One region of the Pseudoalteromonas luteoviolacea genome, then DNA from elsewhere that is predicted to be linked to it. Evidence: riboswitches for the same ligand, from Rfam matches in the RefSeq annotation. Region 1 holds a riboswitch; the other holds the start of a gene.
The links. A riboswitch is a leader RNA that binds a small molecule or an ion and turns the genes downstream of it on or off. The one in region 1 is predicted to bind thiamine pyrophosphate.
Positions count from the first base shown of each region.

Region 2: it holds a riboswitch for thiamine pyrophosphate, as region 1 does, so the genes downstream of both, thiC (phosphomethylpyrimidine synthase ThiC) here and S4054249_RS13745 (sodium:solute symporter family transporter) in region 1, are expected to answer to the same signal.

Region 1 covers NZ_CP015411.1:3,250,049-3,260,245, forward strand. Annotated here, with positions in the region: gene S4054249_RS13740 (TonB-dependent receptor) at 1-1,838, opposite strand, end outside; gene S4054249_RS13745 (sodium:solute symporter family transporter) at 1,875-3,314, opposite strand; TPP riboswitch at 3,404-3,542, opposite strand; TPP riboswitch at 3,637-3,729, shown strand; gene S4054249_RS13750 (3-oxoacyl-ACP reductase) at 3,781-4,554, shown strand; gene S4054249_RS13755 (LLM class flavin-dependent oxidoreductase) at 4,554-5,873, shown strand; gene thiD (bifunctional hydroxymethylpyrimidine kinase/phosphomethylpyrimidine kinase) at 5,885-6,706, shown strand; gene S4054249_RS13765 (DUF5992 family protein) at 7,553-7,900, shown strand; gene S4054249_RS13770 (DUF2141 domain-containing protein) at 8,642-9,154, opposite strand; gene S4054249_RS13775 (non-ribosomal peptide synthetase) at 9,167-10,197, opposite strand, start outside.
Region 2 covers NZ_CP015411.1:375,524-385,720, forward strand. Annotated here, with positions in the region: gene S4054249_RS01600 (TonB-dependent receptor) at 1-1,557, opposite strand, end outside; gene S4054249_RS01605 (acyl-CoA thioesterase) at 1,665-2,054, shown strand; gene S4054249_RS01610 (META domain-containing protein) at 2,152-2,559, shown strand; TPP riboswitch at 2,592-2,693, shown strand; gene thiC (phosphomethylpyrimidine synthase ThiC) at 2,871-4,823, shown strand; gene S4054249_RS01620 (FAD-dependent oxidoreductase) at 4,874-5,896, shown strand; gene thiS (sulfur carrier protein ThiS) at 5,893-6,090, shown strand; gene S4054249_RS01630 (thiazole synthase) at 6,091-6,888, shown strand; gene thiE (thiamine phosphate synthase) at 6,906-8,426, shown strand; gene S4054249_RS01640 (HesA/MoeB/ThiF family protein) at 8,423-9,175, shown strand; gene asd (archaetidylserine decarboxylase) at 9,238-10,104, opposite strand; gene rsgA (small ribosomal subunit biogenesis GTPase RsgA) at 10,192-10,197, opposite strand, start outside.

The DNA of each region.
Region 1 (10,197 bases):
TGAGAGAGCTCTTTACCCGACAAATCAGTAACGACGTATTCTCCAGTTTCTCTGGCTATACGCAAACTATCTGCATGTGAATAACTATAAAATTCATCAAACTTACTGTCCATTAAACCAAGGCTTGCATTAAAGCGTAATCGCTCTGAGTGTCGATAAAATAACTCAGCTTCAATGCCATAACTATTGGCTTTAGCTGCATTAATAAGATAAGAAGTAAAACCTGTACAGGTACTATTGCCGCTACAATCGGCAAAAGACTGCTCTACTTGTGCATCTTTTCTGTCTTGATAAAACACAGAGATTTGCGCATGCAGTTGAGGTGAGAAGACGCTTTTTAGTCCAAACTCATAGTTCCACAAAGTTTCCGTATCATAGGTCAGTGGAATTTCATCCCGCGTACTCACGTTTACGCCACCTGTTTTGTAGCCTTTAGCGATTCGTATATAAGCAAAATGTTCATCGCTCAACTGCGTATCGAGGCTTAAGTGACCGCCAAACAAAGATTCACTACTGTCATTCACTATATCATTACTGTCTGAGTAATCACTTGTATAACGCTCGGTACGTAAACCTAGTTGTATATTCACGCTGTCAGTTAATGGTGCTGAAATGTCACCATACAAAGCAATATTCTTAGAGGTAAATTGGCGACTAAACTCAACGGGCATACCAAAGAATCTATCTTTTAATGCTAGGTCTTGCTGCTCATCTTTGGCATACACACCCGCCACCCAGCTTAAGCTGTCGCTATCACTTTGAGATAAAAGCCGTGTATCAAAGGTATGAGTTTGTGTTTCTCGGTCAAATAAACGAGTGCCAAAAAAAGCACAATTTGATGGTGTACCTGGGTAATTATCGCAAAATGACTGCGAACGCCAATCAAGATCAAAGCCGTAAGCAGAATCACTGTCCGCACTTGAAACTATCGTCTTTAAGTTTAATGTATCTGCAACTTTATAGTCTGCAATCAACGAGATACCTAAAGACTCAAGATCATCCGTCCCCGGCTCATCAGATACCGTGTCGCGCACATTGTCTAGAGTAAACGCGTCGTAGCCATTATCAAAATCAAGATGCACCAAATTTACGTTAAGGTTTAAATCCTCATTTACATCAATACTAAACTTACTGCGAATAGTGAACTCATCAATGCCATTGGTGTCGTCCTTGCCTAAATAGTGATTTTCGATATAGCCGTCACTTTTATTACTTTGCATAGCAACACGGACATTCACCGACTCAGTCAAAGCACCATTGACCACCACGCCATATTCTTTTGTATCAATTGCACCGCGATTGCCATCAATGTCACTGAAGCGGCCAGAGAGTTTTGCATCAAAATCTTCGCTGGCTTGTTGCGTAGTGACATTAATCATGCCTGCTAGGGCATTTGCGCCAAATAAAGTGCCCTGTGGTCCACGCAAGATTTCAACACGCTCTACATCAAATAGTGTGGCTGCACCACCTAAACTACTGTAATCAATTCCATCGATTAAAATACCTACGCTAGGCCTGAGCACTTGCTGAAACTCTGCAAGCTCACCTATGCCCCTAATCTGAAAAAACTTGCCTCGTGAGGCACCCGCTGAATAGTTTAAGTTTGGTGTTGTCGCGAGCATATCACTCAAAAAATTAGCACTGCGCGCTTCGATTTTTGACGTGGTGATTACTGATACAGAATTAGCAGTCTCCATTAAAGGCAATGGCCTAAATTCAGACTTAACAACAATGACTTCTATGTCATCTTTGCTCTCTTTAATGTTGTCATCAGCTAATGCATATCCAGTAAAACTGAGCGCTAGGCATACCGCAGAGAGTTTAAATGCATTTTTCATAAATAGGTCTATACCTCAAAAAGTGATGTTATTCGGTTATGACTCAATTGGCTTGACTTTGCTGGCAAGTAAAGTGAAATCAAATGAGTTTTTACTAGGCAATATGAGTAGCAGTAATGAAATAGCAACAGGTACTAAAGATGCTAGCAAGAATGATTCAAGTAAGTTGTTCAAGGGCTCGCCAGGCATAGGGAACAAGTACAAACCACTTAGCAAACCACCTGAAATACTCAAAGCCGCGTTATAGCTTTGATATTTACCATTATAAAAACCAAAGAAGACGGGAAACGCCGCAGCACAGCACAGTAGGTCGGCTAATAAAAATAAATACAAAATGCTGAACCCTTGTGAAGCGGTTATGAGCACAGGGATTGACATTAATACGATGAGCCAGCGAGATATTTTTAGTAGCTTCTGAGCAGACATTTGCGGCATTAGGCGATGTAAGTCGACCACCAAAATACTATTAAGGCCACTGATGCTTGAGTCAGCGCTACTCATGATAAGCGCTAATCCAAAAGGGATCAGTCCGAGCATAAACCAATAGGGAACCGTATCTAAAATCACACTAAACAGAGCTGTAGATCCTTGTCCTGGAAGCCCCAAACCGACAAACGCCAAGCCGAATAACCCCATGATGATAATAATTGGAAAACTCAGTACGCCACTTAAAATAAAGGCATTGCGCACCACTTTGTTATCTCGCGCTGCAAATACTCTTTGCCAGGCCCCTTGATAAAAAAGACCAGTTAATACCACAGCAATAAAAAAGGTCAGGCCCGTTTCTATGCCAGTGGCATTAAAAGGGTCAATCAGGTGTGGGGCATTTTGCGCAAGCCCATTAAGTGCAGGTGCAATGCCGTCGGTTGCCGCCCAGCCAAACCCAATAATGAGCGCAATAAATGGCAAGATCACTAACATTTGCAGACGATCGGTAAAAATCGTGACACGTAAGCCGCCGTAGAGGGTATAAAGCAAGGTTGCAAACATCACAATGGCGGCAGTGGCCCACAAGGGGACCGGAGAAACAAGTGCCACCATTTTTGCAATACCAGTTAATCCAGCGGTCAGCCCGATAAATAAATAAAACAGCATAATCAGCAGCACAAACACATATAAACCTTTGCCATATCGGTTATAAACAAACTCTGTTAATGTGTGCCCTTCTGGCATCAAGGTGCGGATCCTAGCCCCAAGAGGGATCATGATTAAACGCGGTGCAAGCACACCTAATGCATAGCCGATGACCGCGCCAATGCCACCCCAAGTGGCTGACTCAGCGGGGCCAAACAAGACCCATGTACCCATTGTTGTTGCCATTAATGTGAGCATAGTAGCTTGGCTATTTTGGCTGTTTCGTGCCACTAAAAAGTCGTCTAGTTTATCCTGACAACGGCGCGCATATATTAAGCCTGGTATAGAAAAAAGAGCCGCAAAAACGACCAAAGATATCAGAGCGGTTGTGATGTCCAACATAAGTTATCCCTTGTATTTACAGGAAACTTAATGCTCAGACAGAGGAATATTAGAAAAACAGCCACACAGAACTTTACTGGTAAATATTCACCAGTGGCTACCTCCTTCCCTGCGCAAGCATTAACTTTATCAGGTTCAAAGGGTTACTACTTTTAACAACAAGAGTGCAGTAAACACTCCGTTAGTAGAATCTCAGCCTTAGTACATTGGGCTCCCCTAGGAAGCGGGAAATCTATAGAGAAACAACCACAAAGTCAAACAATATTGATAATAATAATTATTACCATTACTTGTAAGGGCGTGTGGTTTTTTGTTAGCATCTGTGCCAGACACGGAGTGCCCTAACAGGGCTGAGATGATATCCGTTGAACCTGATCCAGCTAATACTGGCGAAGGGATGTCTGTTGCACTATTTTGAACAAAAATAGTACTTAGATCTGCCTTCGCCTCAAAAAATGAGGCCGATATGTCAAACTCTATCAATCTTTCTGACCAAATTGTTCTAGTGACTGGTGGTGGCCGTGGTTTAGGCGAACACCTTGTACGCGCTTTTTTACGTGAAGGTGCCAAAGTAGTTATCAACTATTTAAGCAGTGCCGATGCAGCCCAAACGTTAGCCGCACTAGCACCGGAACGCGCCATTGCCATTCAGGCCGACGTAAGCTGTCAAGCCGATGTACAAGCCATGTTTGAAAAAGCTAGAGCTCATTTTGGCCAACCTATCACAACCGTGATAAACAATGCGTTGCCTAGCTTTTCGTTTAACGGTGATGCCAGAGCAAACGCCGATCAACTGACTTGGGAAAACCTTAACCAGCAATTTTCGGGCGTGGTAGGCGGCGCTTTATATACCACTCAAGCAGCCCTTGCTGGCATGCGTGAAGCAGGCTTTGGCCGCATTATTAATGTGGGTACCAACCTGTTTCAAAACCCAGTTGTGCCTTATCATGACTACACGGCAGGCAAAGCCGCGTTACTTTCGTTGACGCGCACAATGGCAAACGATCTTGGCCCAGATAACATCACTGTAAACATGGTCTCTGGTGGGTTATTACGTACGACGGATGCCTCTGCCGCAACACCTGAAGAAGTATTTGATTTCATCGCAGCCAGCACACCACTTCGCAGAGTAACAACCCCTGCTGAATTTGCCGATGCTACGTTATTTTTTGCTTCACCTTGGTCACGCTCAGTTACGGGCCAAAACCTCGTCATTGATGGCGGCTTGGTGAAAGACTAATGGCCAGCAAACTACCTAAAATGATGCATATCAACCTCTTTTTATTTGGGTGTGGACATCATCGCGCAGCTTGGCGCCACCCTAACTCTCAAGTAGAGCGCTTAGGCGATATTCGCTATTACGAAGAAATTGCCCAATTAGCCGAGCGAGGCAAATTCGATGCCGTTTTTTTTGCAGACGGACACAGCGCCGGTGATGTTGCTGATGGCAGTTGGTGGTTTTTAGAACCACTAACAACCATTGCAGCCATGAGCAGGGCCACGCAAAAAATTGGGTTAATAAGCACAGTCTCTAGTACCTTTTATACTCCATTTCATGCCGCCAGAATGCTGGCGTCACTGGATCATATTTCGGGTGGGCGTATTGGTTGGAACTTAGTCACCTCGATGTTTGATGCAGAGGCCAGAAACCATGGCTATAAGTCAATGCCCGAGCATGCAGAGCGCTATCGCCGTGCCGAAGAGTTTGCCGACGTTGTCACTAAATTGTGGGATTCATGGCAAGATGATGCCATTGAATTTGACCGCAATGGCCTGTATGCCGACCCTCAGAAAGTGCAAGCAATCAACCACCACGACAAGTTTTTTTTAGTTGATGGCCCATTAAATGTACCGCGCCCAATTCAAGGCCGCCCTGTGTTATTCCAAGCTGGCGCATCTGAACAAGGTGTTGAACTAGCAGCACAATGTGCTGAAGCAATCTACGCGGTTGCCTATGACTTACCCGCTGCACAGGCATATTACCAAAAGGTAAAAAACCGCGTAAAAGCACGTGGTCGCCAAGATGCAGTGCCAATTATGCCGGGTTTGGTCACCTATGTTGGCTCAACCGAAGCCGAGGCCTTAGCCAAGCAACGCGAATACGACGAACTGCTCCCCAGCGAAACCTCATTAAAGCAGCTTGGCATGTTTATCAATCAAGACTGCTCAAATTGGGAACTCGACGCGCCAGTGCCCAAACTGCCTCCGTTAGACTCTTTTACGGGTCCTAAAGGTCGCTACAGCACAATTTTACGAATCATCGAAACCGAAAAGCCAACTTTGCGCCAATTATTGGGGCGTTTAGCCGCAGGCGGCGGGCACTGCACTATGGTGGGTACACCGGAACAGATTGCAGATCAAATGGAGTTGTGGGTAAACAATCAAGGTGCCGATGGGTTTAATTTAATGCCGCCTTCGCTGCCTCATAGTATCGAAGACTTTGTAGAGCATGTGGTCCCTGAGTTACAAAAACGAGGGTCATTTCGTAAAGACTACGAAGGCGATACGCTGCGAGCGCACCTAGGGTTAGAACGCCCCAATAATCGCAAAAATAAATAGAGTAATCATGAATGCCTGAAGCGAATTCATTTAACCCAGCCCCCATCACGTTAACCATTGCAGGATCTGATAGCGGCGGTGGTGCTGGTATACAAGCCGACATTAAAGCCATGTCTGCCAATGGCGCGTTTGCAGCGAGTGTGATCACCGCAGTCACGGCGCAAAATACATGTGCAGTCAATGCTGTTTTTCCGATCCCCGTTGAGGTTGTGGCTCAACAAATCGACACTGTATTAAGCGATTTAAATGTGGCAGCCATTAAAGTTGGCATGTTGTTTTCACCTGAATTGGTTAAAACCGTGGCCACCTGTTTGACTAACTACAAGGGGTTGATTGTGTTAGACCCGGTTATGGTTGCCAAGTCGGGCGATACCTTGGTTGAGCAGTCGGCGGTAGATGCCATAATAAAACACATGTTGCCTTTGGCTGACTTGATCACCCCCAATTTGCCAGAAGCGGCCATTTTATTAGGCACTCAAACCATTGAAGATCAAACCAAACAAGCCCAAGCGCTCATTGAACTTGGCGCTAACAATGTGTTGTTAAAAGGTGGTCACGGGCAAGGCCAAATCTGTACCGATATACTTGCGCTGAACGGTGGCGAGTTTATCAACTACACCACCCCGAGGATTGCCACCAAGAATACCCATGGCACAGGGTGTACTTACTCTTCAGCAATCAGTGCGTTTTTAGCCCATGGCTCTAGCTTGCAAGATGCAGTAGCAAAAGCACACCAGTATTTGCACCAAGCAATCGTTCATTCTCAGCGGTTAACTGTTGGAACAGGCCATGGCCCCGTACATCATTTTCATAAATATTGGATAGATAAATAAAAAGTGTTTTTTTATCAGTTTTTATGGGCATGCCTAATGTAACTATTACTATATAAATATATTCTCAGCCTATCCAAAACCTTATATAATCCAGGAACATAGATGGGCTATTATTTATTTGAACTTCAATGATTATAATGTCAATTTCTTACTACTTCCCTGGTCAAAAAAATTAAAATCACCTAGGACTATATTTAAAAATTATGGTCAGAAAACATACCATAATAATATAATTCTGTACCTCTAATGATCAAACTACTAAAACTCAGAGCTGCTCTAAAAATTCTGAGCCCCATACTTCTTTTAAGGCTCATTGAAATTAAAGCACTTATCTGTACTGCTAATATTAACTTTATGACCTCTTGAAAGTATGTGGAATATGCTCACAACCCCTGAGCACAGGATCAGCGGCTAGATTGAATTGAACAAATTACACACAAAAAAAGTATTAAAAATAAAGAAACGCTTATAATATCTTAAAAAATAGTTAAAAAAACCGCCCCATTGCAGGAGTAAGCCAGAGCTAATGATTAAAGTGGTCTACGATATGTTAATAACATATAACCTAAAAAGAAATGCGGCTGCACTGGCTAAAAGCAAGAAAAAGATAAACAACTAGCTTTAAAACAACTTGGTCAGTTGTTACCTATATCTATCACATAATCCAAAATCGCAAGAGAAGTTGAACCGAGATAGCTTAAGCATGAACACTCGAAAATTCTAAGCCAGATAGCATTGAACGAATAAATTATAAAACCCCAATAAAATATTTTGATATATATTTCAAAATATTCCCATGTTAAAATTAAGCTCAAGATTAAACTATTATAATTATTAGGGTTATATATGAAATATATCTCAGCTTTACTTTTAGCCGTTACTTCGTTTGCTTCTCAAGCAGGGTATCAGGTAACGGGAGCAACAATTACAAAACTGAGCTTAAGTAATAGCACTGCACCAGGTACGCTTTTCATTAAAACTGAAGGTGGGACCGAAGTTACACAGAAGAACAGCTGTGTCAGAACTAGCTGGAGCTATACACACCAGCTTTCGAATGACGAACTTAGTAGATCTATCTACTCAATGCTTCTTACAGCCAAAACAGCTAAAACAAAAGTGAGTATTATTGGTTCTGGAAGCTGTGGGACTGGTAGCTACGCAGAAACATTATCTACAATTTCTTTGGAAGATTAAGCCTTTATATAGCTATTGAAACTGAGCTCTAGGCAGAGTCAATATGACGTGGGTGAAGGCTAAGTGAAAGTGCATTATCGAAATTGAGATAGCCAACACATAATCCTAACCGCGTACACAATCAACCAAACCCGTCGTCCTGAACTCAATTCAGGATCCATGTCACTCTTAACCAGCACATAGATCCCGAGGCAAGCTCGGGATGACAAGGGTGAGATTGAATAAAAAGGGTTTATCACAGAATGCTTTATCGTACTTTAGACAGCCGATACATAACCCTAACCGCGTGCACAATCAACCAAACCCGTCGTCCTGAACTCAATTCAGGATCCATGTCACTCTTAACCAGCGTATAGATCCCGAGGCAAGCTCGGGATGACAGGGTGAGATTGAATAAAAAGGGTTTATCACAGAATGGTTTATCGTACTGTAGATAGCCGATACATAACCCTAACCGCGTGCACAATCAACCAAACCCGTCGTCCTGAACTCAATTCAGGATCCATGTCACTCTTAACCAGCGCATAGATCCCGAGGCAAGCTCGGGATGACAAGGGTGAGGTTAACCGAGCGTAGTTCACCACATTTTAAATTACTCAGATAAACTCCTTATCGCATTCTTGATTAACCAAACCCGTCGCCCTGAACTCGACTCAGGATCTATTTCACTTAGCGCAAATACAAAAATCCCGGGACGAACCCGGGAACAATATGCTCAGGAAAAATACCTATTACCAATACTTAACCACCAAAGGTTTTAGTCAAATGCGTCGCTAAGTTTATTTGAATTGGCTGTGTCTGCTCTACAATATCAACCAACGCATCTTCAAAACTCCCTTTAGATAACGCACTGTAAGCGTCATTAGATAAGCCATAGGGCTCACTCGGCATACCAATAAAAGGAAATACCATGCGGTCAAGTGTGCCATCACTGTCTTTATCATGTACAACACTAATGGCGTATTTACCTGCTGGAATATCCTTTAACACCACTTCCGTTGCCGGAATGCTTGGCGTAACCACCATACGGTGAAAGTACTTGATACTCGATGCGCTGTAATTATCATCGCTGTAGTAAGAGTCTGCGTTGTCATGCAAATACACTAACAACTGCCCTTCAGTACTTGCCACCTGATTCACCACAATACGGACCTCAGTCAGCGCACCTTTTACTTCATTCACGCTCATATGAGAGGTAGACGAGCAAGCCGCTAACACCGTAAGCGCCAATGACGATAACAATACCTTTTTCATATTAAATACCTTTTAACCTTTATTGCCAAAACCAAATTCATGTTCCAATACGGCCTTGATTTCAGCATGACTTTGCAAGATATCACCATGATGTCGCTGCTCAAGTAAAGTACAATCCACTTTAACACCAATAAATGCTTCCACGTTGTTATCAGAAATAGCATCCAGCGTTTGTGACCATTCACGTGTCAGCGCATCCGACACCTGAGCCTCATATTGGCCAGCTTTAAATAAATGCACCTGAGCCGTTTTCAGCGGCTGGCTCAACGGACATAAGTCCAATTGCCCTTCGGCCTTACGCGCTTTAATCATTGCATTGATACTATCTATTTCATAGCCAAGTTCACGCATTCGTGCGATAAACAATTGCTCATTTTCAGACTCAAACTCTTGCGTCAGCGTTTTGAGTTTCCCTGACTTGATAATAGTGTCTAAAAGCAGCACTTTTATGTCAGCACTGTGGTTTCTTTCAAATAAACCAGCCATTTCGAGTGCAATATTACCACCGAGTGACCAGCCTAATAGGCAAACTTTATCAGGTTCAATGTGAGTGCACACTTCATCGTAGTAAACCTTGGCTAGTACATCTAACTGACTAATTTTTTCGTTATTAATGAGGTTATAGTTATCAACGCCTAAGCAATTAAACGACCCGTTTAACTCTGCTGCAAGCCCTTGATAAACTTCACAGCCGCCGCTGCCAGCATGGACCATCACAAGGGTTGGTAAACCATCGCTAAAGTCATTTAAACGTTTCACTAATTGTCCGTCACGTGCTTGATTACGTACCAAACTTGCAAGGCCATGAACGGTAGGAGATTTAAACAAATCAGCCACAGAAAGCTTACAGTTAATGGTTTGGTTTATCACTTGTGTCAGTTTAATCGCGGCAATTGAAGTGCCTCCCAACTTAAAATAGTCATCGCTGATCCCTATTTGCGAGTGGCCTAGTGCAGATTGCCATAGCTCACATAACTTAAGCTCAAGGGCATCGCGTGGCGCTACATATTCATCACTTTTAATAAAATTAGGTTCTGGCAAAG
Region 2 (10,197 bases), 2.0 Mb from region 1:
AAATGCGCTGAGATTTAACGTATGCCGCTTGTCTTCAGATTGGCCTTTAACACCAAACTCAAAGTTCCACAGGTACTCTGGGTCGAAAGTGAAACCCGATTGCGGAATAGTGATGCCATCATCTTTGGCTTTGGCGAGGGCTTCACCGTTCACTCCACCCACCTTGTAACCGCGGTTTAAGCTGGTATAAATCATTGTTTGAGGTACAACTTGGTACTCAAGCGCGAGTTTACCGCCGACCATCGTATCATCTGTATCTAAGTCAAATGCATTACTGTCCATGTAATCACTTGAGTAAGACTCAATGCGAATACCCGTGATTAGTCTGACATCGTCTTGTAGTTCAGTCACCTTGTGAGCAAATAACGCATGGTTTTGTGTTTCAAAGTTAGATTTAAACTGTGCTGGCGCTTCACTATGTTTGCTTCTTTGACGGTCTAAGTCGACATCATGTCTGCGACTCACTACGCCAATTACCCAAGATTTGTCTTTGCTTTTAATTCTTACTTCCGCAGCGCCTCTTTCGTGGTCTCTCGCATACTGGTCAAAGTACTGGCCATAGTAAGCGATATGGTCTGGGTGAAGACCTGCCTCACACAGCATTGGCTGCGCAGGATCTGCACAGACCCAGTCTTCATCGTAGCTATATACGGTATCAGCTTGCAGGCCACTAGTGAGTATTTCAATGTCTACAGCTGATAAACCGGTGTAGTCAGCGGTTAAAGAGAATGCATCGCTTTTCTGTGTATCTTGACCCGGCTGGCTGGCAACACTTTGGCGTGAGTTATCTAAAGTAAAGCCGTCGTAGCCGTTTTCAATATCAATATGGTGATAGACAAAGCCCAGGTTTAACTCGTCGTTCGCAGCATAATCGATCTTGAACCTCGCGACGCTTTCATCTAAATCTTGCGTTTCTTCGTTTAAATACACATTGTCTACAAAGCCATCGGATTGTTTTTGATAAATACTGGCACGTGCGGCAATCGTGTCAGTCAGACCTGCACCAACAGCCACACCAGCTTCGTGAGTACCATAATTTGCAGCGCCTAATTTAACGTTGAGGCTGGGCGCTTGGGTTGGAGAAATTGAGTGAATATCAATAATTCCACCCATGGCATCAGCCCCAAACTTGGTGCCTTGCGGACCGCGATAAATAGCAACTTGATCCGCATCGAATAGCAACGCACTGCCACCTAGGCCAGAATAGTTAATATTGTCGATTAAAACGCCCACACTGGGTGTGATTGGATCAACAAATTGTGAGCGCAGGCCAACCCCACGGATTTGCACAAAGCGTCCACGAGACGCGCCTGCGGTAAAGTTCACATTTGCAGCACTGTTAAGAATTTCATCTAAATAACTTGCACCGCGTGTTGAGATCTCCGTTTCGCCAAAGACAGATGCACTGGCGCTCAAAGTTTGTAGAGATTCTTGCTGAAAGTCCCCAGTTACTTCGATAGTTTCAATGTTTTTTGGTTTCGTTGAGGTTGCGTCGTCGGCTGAACTGGAAAATGCCACCATCAGACCCATTGTGAGTAAAGAGAGTTTTAATTTCATTCGCTTATATATGTCCCGTGTTATTTGCGCACTAGTTTAGCAAAAGCCCGACCAGATCACTGAAAATTTGTGATATAAACTTTTGCAATCTAATTTGAGGACGAATGATGACATTTAAAGTTGACTTTAAAGTAAGAGATTATGAATGCGATCTCCAAGGGATCGTGAACAACAGTGTGTATTTTAATTATTTAGAACATGCGCGGCATGAGTTTTTGGCACATAAAAATATTGACTTTGCAGCGCTAGCTGAGCAAAAAGTAAACTTGGTTGTTATTCGCTCTGAGATGAACTACAAAGACTCACTTCGCCCCGGTGATGCATTTTATGTTGAAGTAGAAGTGGAGAAAGTCAGTAAACTGAAGTTTGCATTTCATCAAAAAGTATTAAGAAGCCAAGATGATAAGCTGATGCTGGACGCGATTGTGACAGGTACATCGGTGAATGAACGTGGTCGCCCGTTCCTACCTGAGGAAATTGAACAACTATTTGTTTAATTTTTGACTGGATAGGCAATTTATTACATATTTTTACTGCCTATTCTGGTGAGCCAAGCGTTATAATTAGCATTGATTATCAAATGATTGGTTTACCATGAAATATTCCTTTTTATTATGCTTATTGAGTGTGGTGTTGATGGGGTGCTCAAGCACAGGGACGGTAAACGTAGACACGCTCAAATATTCAAGTTGGCAGTATGTATCAGAAGATTCGGACGCTGAAACTCAGCCAATTCAATTCGAATTTTTAGATGCTTTTCGTGTGAATGGCTTTGCCGGTTGTAATCGTTTTTTTGGCCAAGGCGAAATTCGATCAGGACAATTGTTTGTATCTAATATCGGTATGACCAGAAAGCTCTGTGATGAAGCGACGAACACGTATGAAGATGAGTTTCTCAATTTACTGCAAATTGGAGCGCCATTGCAATATAGCGAAAACGAGTTGATTCTTGAGGGAGACGTGAAGTGGCGCTTTAAATTGGTTAAAGGTCACTTTGACTAATGCAGCGACATTCAGTAGACTTTGTCTCAATTCGTTACTTGTCGGAGTGCCCTAGCGGGCTGAGATCGCTGTATTGCGGGATCCGTGGACCTGATCAGGTTAATGCCTGCGTAGGGAACAAGCTGCCTTAATAATTATACCCAAGTGGGTATGGGTGTTAAGGCTGCCAAGTTTGTTAGCATTGCGCTAGTAAATTTGTCCACCAATTTCACTTTGCCGTCTGTGTATTTTTACGCCGTTATACTCAGTGGGTCATATCTCTTCCTATTTGGAATTCTGACAAGACACCTTAACTAACAATGAGGCATGTCATGTCAAATAACAGTAGCAAGTTGTCACGTCGCGAGTCACGCGAAGCGGCTTCAGAATTTATCTATAACCTTAAAGGCCAACCCTTTCCTAATTCAAAGAAAATCTATGTAGATGGAGAGCAAGATGGTGTTCGTGTTGGCATGAGAGAGATCTCATTGAATGACTCTTTTGTTGGGGGCACAGAAGAAGAACCTATCTATGAAAAAAATGAGCCAGTTAGGGTATATGATACATCTGGTCCCTATACAGATCCTGAGTTTACATTAAATGTGCGTGAAGGCTTACCAAAGTATAGAGAGAATTGGATCGTTAACCGTGACGATACAGAGCTGTTAAACTCAGTAACCTCAAAGTTTTCTCAGCAACGTATGGCGGATGAAGGCTTAGACCATATCCGTTTTGAAAACCTACCTAAGATACGCCGTGCAAAGCCGGGCAAAAACGTGACGCAAATGCATTATGCACGTCAGGGGATTATCACACCTGAAATGGAATTTGTTGCGATCCGTGAAAATATGGGCCGAGCAAAAATTCGCGAAGAGCTACTGGCAGAGCAGCATGAAGGTCAATCTTTTGGTGCAGAGATCCCTGATTTTATCACACCTGAGTTTGTTCGTTCAGAAGTGGCGCGCGGTCGAGCGATAATTCCAAACAATATCAATCACCCAGAATCTGAGCCTATGATTGTAGGGCGTAACTTTTTAGTGAAAGTGAATGCCAATATTGGTAATTCATCGGTTACGTCATCAATAGAAGAAGAAGTAGAAAAACTCGTATGGTCAACGCGTTGGGGGGCAGACACTGTTATGGACCTGTCTACAGGTCGTTATATCCATGAAACCCGTGAGTGGGTGGTGCGAAACTCGCCAGTCCCAATCGGTACCGTGCCTATCTACCAAGCGCTTGAAAAAGTAAATGGGGTTGCAGAAGATCTGACATGGGAAATTTTCCGCGATACTTTAATTGAACAAGCTGAGCAGGGCGTTGACTATTTCACCATTCATGCAGGCGTATTGTTGCGCTATGTGCCAATGACGGCAAAGCGTGTAACCGGTATTGTGTCGCGTGGTGGTTCAATTATGGCCAAATGGTGTCTAGCACACCATAAAGAAAACTTCTTATATACCCACTTCGAAGACATCTGTGAAATCATGAAGCAGTATGACGTATGTTTCTCACTAGGTGATGGTCTGCGTCCAGGCTCCATTGCAGATGCCAATGATGATGCACAGTTATCTGAGTTACGCACATTGGGTGAGCTGACAAAAATCGCGTGGGAACATGATGTACAGGTCTTTATTGAAGGCCCAGGTCATGTGCCAATGCACATGATCAAAGAGAATATGGATGAGCAATTAAAGCACTGTCATGAAGCGCCTTTCTATACTCTTGGCCCACTGACAACAGATATTGCCCCAGGTTATGACCACTTTACTTCTGGTATCGGTGCTGCGCAGATTGCTTGGTATGGTACAGCGATGCTGTGTTACGTAACACCAAAAGAGCATTTGGGCTTGCCGAACAAAGAGGATGTGAAAGAGGGCTTAATTACTTATAAGATTGCCGCACACGCTGCTGATTTAGCAAAAGGTCACCGTGGTGCACAGATCCGTGATAACGCATTGTCTAAAGCGCGTTTTGAATTCCGCTGGCATGATCAATTCAACCTGAGTCTTGACCCTGAAAGAGCCTTGTCTTACCACGATGAAACGCTGCCACAAGAATCTGGTAAGGTGGCACATTTCTGTTCAATGTGTGGGCCTAAGTTCTGTTCGATGAAAATTACCCAAGACGTTCGTGACTATGCAAAAGAGCTAGAAGCGCGTGGTATTGACCCAAATAATGTGGGTGATGCGATTGAAATTAAAATGGTTGATGTTGAAGCTGAAATGAAAGCGAAATCAGAAGAGTTCAAGAGCACAGGTTCCGAGATTTATCACAAAGCTATTTAACTTTATAGCGCTACAGATCAGTGCTGTAGCGCACAACAACTGGAATTCTCATGACAGAGTACGGAGCAAAACCATCCGTTGCTATCGTTGGGTTTGGTTTAGTTGGCAGGGTCGCAGCATTGGAGTTGATGGATCGTTATCAACTCACCATTTTTGAAAAAGATCCACAAGATGCGCAAACGGGTGCCGGCACTTTGGCCGCTGCCATGTTAGCACCTTTGGCAGAATCAGTGATTTGTGACCAAATACTTGCAGAGCAAGGCTTGAAAAGTATTGCTCTGTGGCCAAGTTTACTCAAAAAGTTAGACACTTCAGTGTTTTTTCAGCAGCAAGGCAGTTTGATTGTTGCCCATCAACAAGATAGAGGCGATCTACAAAGCTTTGAACAGCGTTTAAAACCCTTGGGTGAACATCAAGCAAAACGAGTGAGTCAACGTGATATTGCTACGTTAGAGCCTGAACTAGGCTGCAAGTTTAATCAAGGGCTGTTTTTACCCTGTGAAGGGCAATTAGACAACCTCGCTTTTTTTACAAGCAGCTACGAGACGCTGTGTCGTCGCGGCGTAGATTTTCAATTTACTCAAACTGCCGTAATTGAAGCTGGCAAAGTTAATGGTCAAGTATTCGATTGGATCATTGATTGTCGAGGGGTTGGGGCTAAGCAAGATAAACCTGGGCTGCGCGGTGTACGTGGCGAAGTGGCGCGTATATTTGCACCAGAAGTGAACTTACAGCGTCCAGTGCGCTTAATGCACCCGCGTTACCCGATTTACATAGCGCCTAAGCCAAACCATCAATATGTGATTGGTGCAACTGAGATAGAGTCTCAAGATGCAAATGACATTACTGTGCGCTCTACATTGGAGTTGTTATCAGCGGCCTATACCGTACATAGTGGATTTGCAGAGGGGAGAGTCATGTCCTTAAATGCAGGCTTGCGGCCTGCGTTTGTAGATAATCACCCGCATATCGAAGTTAAAAATAATGTTATTTCAATTAATGGTTTATATCGACATGGGTATTTACTTGCGCCAGTTGTTGTACAACAAGCACTTTCAAAGGGGCTACTATGAATCTAACTTATAATGGCGAGGCTATCCGTATTGAAAGCGCACAGTCTTTGCAGCAAATCATCGTCAGCAAAGGGGCAAAGCCGCCATTTGCAGTGGCGCTCAATGGGCAATTTGTGCCTTCAGCAAGGCTTGGCGAGACCATCCCGAGTCAAGGAGATAGCATTGAGGTGCTCTCACCTATTCAAGGGGGTTAGATGATTAATTCACATTCTGAACAGCTTAATATTTATGGTGAGTATTTTAATAACCGATTATTAATTGGCTCGGCGCTGTACCCGTCACCGCAAATTATGCAGCATGCGATACAAAGTTCGGGAGCAGAAATCGTGACTGTATCATTGCGCAGACAAAACTCGGTTTCAGCAGGTGAAGACTTTTGGCAGCTGATAAAAGAGACTGGACTTAAAGTGCTGCCCAATACGGCGGGCTGCCACAGTGTGCAAGAAGTCGTGACCCTAGCGCAGATGTGCAGAGAAGTCTTTGATACCGATTGGATAAAACTAGAGCTGATCGGTGATGAATATAATTTGCAGCCGGACCCATTTGGTTTGTTAGAAGCGACGGATATCTTGCTCAAAGAAGGCTTTAAAGTGTTACCCTATTGCACTGATGATTTAGTGTTATGTCAACGCTTAGCGGATCTTGGTTGTGAAGTGTTAATGCCATGGGGGGCACCGATAGGGACCGGTAAAGGGCTTATTAATACCTATAACTTGAAGACCATTCGTGAACGCTTACCTGAGCAAACTCTGATTGTGGATGCCGGTCTTGGGCTGCCTTCACATGCTTGTCAAGCACTCGAATTAGGTTACGATGCCGTGCTATTAAATAGTGCGGTTGCAGGTGCCGGCGATCCGGTCAAGATGGCCGCGGCATTTTCTCATGCTGTGGAAGCGGGTCGTATGGGCTATGTTGCGCAAGCAATGCCAGAAAAAGAGGTTGCAGCGCCTTCAACGCCTACTATGGGCATGCCTTTTTGGCATCAAGATTAAGAAAATTAGGAGTCCAAGTGTCAAAAGTTGTATGGAGTATTGCTGGTTCTGATTCCGGTGGTGGTGCAGGTGTGCAAGCAGATTTAAAAGCGATGCACAGCTTTGGCGTACATGGCTGCACAGCTATTACTGCCTTGACCGCACAAAATAGCCTAGGTGTAGAGTCTTTAAATGCGGTATCAACCGAAGTCATAGAAGCGCAGTTGTTGGCGCTTGAGTCGGATATGCCAGCGGCGGTAATAAAAATTGGTATGTTGGCCAATGTACAGCAAATTCAATTGATTGCTGAGCATTTGACTCGCTACAAGGCACGTTGGGAAATGCCGCCTGTGATTGTGTACGATCCTGTCGCGATTGCGACCAGTGGAGATGCATTGACTGAAGAAGACACGGTTGATGCATTAAAAACCCACTTATTGCCATTGGTGGATGTGATCACGCCAAATACCCATGAAACGCAGTTGCTTACGGGCGTCTATTTAATCGGACCAGATGCGGTGAGAGAGGCTGCACAAAAATTGCTGTCATTTGGGGTGAAGTCTGTGGTGATTAAGGGCGGTCACTGGGATTACCCGAAAGGATATTGCATTGATTACTGCTGGCATCAAGAGGCAGAATATTGGCTGGGTAATGAGTCTGTCAATACACCGCATACACATGGTACGGGGTGTAGTTTGTCTTCGGTTATTGCGGCTTGTTTGTCAAAAGGTTATCCGCTTAAAGATGCCTTTATTTTGGGTAAAGCTTATATCAATGCTGGGCTTAAAGCGGCTAAACGCTATGGTGAGGGGATTGGTCCTGTTGCCCATACTCATTTCCCAGAGTCTATTGCAGATTACCCTCAGGTGATAGAGCCGGGCAGCTGGTTGGGTGATGAGCTTGAATTTTTAGTACCTGACGAGTACAACTATGCAGCTGGGTTTGCACCCATTGAAGGTGAGCTAGGCCTTTATGCGGTAGTGGATACAGTTGATTGGATTGAGCTTTGCTTAAAAAATGATGTTAAAACAGTCCAATTACGTATAAAAGATGCGGACTCTCCAACCCTTGAGCAGGATATTGCCAAAGCAATTGAGCTTGGGAATAAGTATGGTGGTCGTGTGTTTATCAATGATCACTGGCAGCTTGCGATAAAGCATGGGGCGTATGGCGTGCATTTAGGCCAAGAAGATTTAAATGTCGCTGATTTAAATGCCATCAAACAAGCTGGTTTAAGGTTAGGGCTTTCAACGCATGGTTTTTACGAAATGCTGCGTGCGCATAACTATCGCCCTAGTTACCTAGCCTTTGGCGCAATTTACCCAACAACCACAAAAGATATGACAGGGCAGATCCAAGGCTTGGAAAAACTTCGTCACTTTGTGCCTTTGATGCATGCTGAATATCCGACAGTTGCTATTGGTGGTATTGATTTGGCTCGCTCCAGTGAAGTCGCCGCGACAGGCGTTGGCAGTGTCGCTGTGGTTCGCGCGATTACTGAAGCGCAGTCACCTGAGCAAGCGATTATCAACCTTAAGCAGGCCATAGGGGAGCAATGAGCGAAGAATTAACCGATAGAGAGCGGCTAAGGTATAGCCGCCATATCTTGTTAGACAAGGTGTCAGAAACGGGTCAAAAGCAGCTTAAATCGGCGCATGTAGCAGTGATCGGCTGCGGAGGGCTCGGTAGCCCAGTTTTATTTTATTTGGCGGCCAGTGGTATTGGCACCTTGTCATTCTATGATGATGATAAGGTCGAGCTGTCTAATCTTCAGCGTCAAATATTGTATAAAGTTAATCACTTGGGGCAGGATAAAAGTCTTGCGGCTAAAAAAGTGCTGGCCAGTTTAAACAATGATATTCAACTTAACCCGCACCATCTTCGCCTTTCTAAAGACAATATTGAGGCGCAATTAAAAGACGTTGATTGGGTGGTGGATTGTAGTGATAACTTCGCCACACGCTATTTACTCAATCAATATTGCTTTGATAATGGCAAAGTTTTGATCTCGGGTGCAGCACAAGCGACCAGTGGTCAATTTGGCTTTTTCGATTACCGTGAGCAGGGTGCCTGTTATGCTTGTTTATTTCCTGAAACGGAGCAGGGCAGTGAAGTACTTAATTGTCAAAATGCAGGGGTAATGAGCCCGTTACTGGGCATGGTTGGCTCAATGCAAGCACAAGCTGTGTGTAATGCGATATTAGGCTTACAACAAAGAGAGAGTTTTTTTGTCAGCATTGACGCATTAACGCTGATGCAAAGACGGTTTGCGTTAGCGAAAGACCCAGCATGTAAGGTATGTAATTAAACTCATTTGTGCAAAGTGCAGGTGAAGTTAACAAAAAGGCCCAGAGCGGGCCTTTTTAGTTGTTATTGATTGATGGTCGCAAATGGCGTGCCCATTCTTGTTACCGTTTCTGGCTGTTGATCCGCTAGGAATTCAGCGGTGTCTGCACCCCACGATAGAATGACGGTTGAGCCTAGCTTAAAGCGGCCCATTTCTTCGCCTTTTTTCAATTTAATGGCTTGTGGCCCTGTCGTTGGGTAATCCCAGCTAAATACATCTTTGCCAGCGGGTGGCGTGACAGTTCCGGCCCACACAGTTTCAATGCTTGCTACGATGGTTGCACCTACTAACACCATTGACAATGGGCCGATGTCGGTATCAAAAATGGCAACTACTCGCTCGTTGCGTGCAAACAAGTTGGGGACATTTTGTGCCGTTAGAGGATTAACAGAAAATAGGTCACCGGGCACATAGATCATCTTTTTTAACACACCATCTACTGGCATATGAATGCGGTGATAATCTTTTGGTGCCAAATAAATCGTAGCGAACTTACCACCTAGGAAAGGCGCAACATCTTGCTCGTTACCACCTAATAGCGTTTGCAAGCTGTAATCATGGCCTTTTGCTTGAATGATCTGTCCATCGACTACATCGCCAAGTTGGCTGATTGCGCCGTCAACAGGGTGGGCAATGATATGTTCTTCAGTGGCTAACGGACGAATGCCTGGCTTAAGCGGGCGAGTAAAAAACTCATTAAACGTTTTATAATGCGCAGGATCTTCGTGCAATGCCTCAGTCATATCAATTTTATACTGCTTGATGAATAGCTTGATTAACTGAGTTGTCAGTGCGCCAGCTTGGGCTGCAGCGAGTTTACCCACTAAACGTGATACTGCATGTTTAGGAAGCGCATATTGCAGAGCAATTTTTATTTTGTCCAAATTCACATTATTTTCCTGAAGTATCTGCCAAGTGCACCGTCGCTGCCATTGGCATTATTTACATAAATTATCTAAAACCGGTAACGAATAGTATCAAAC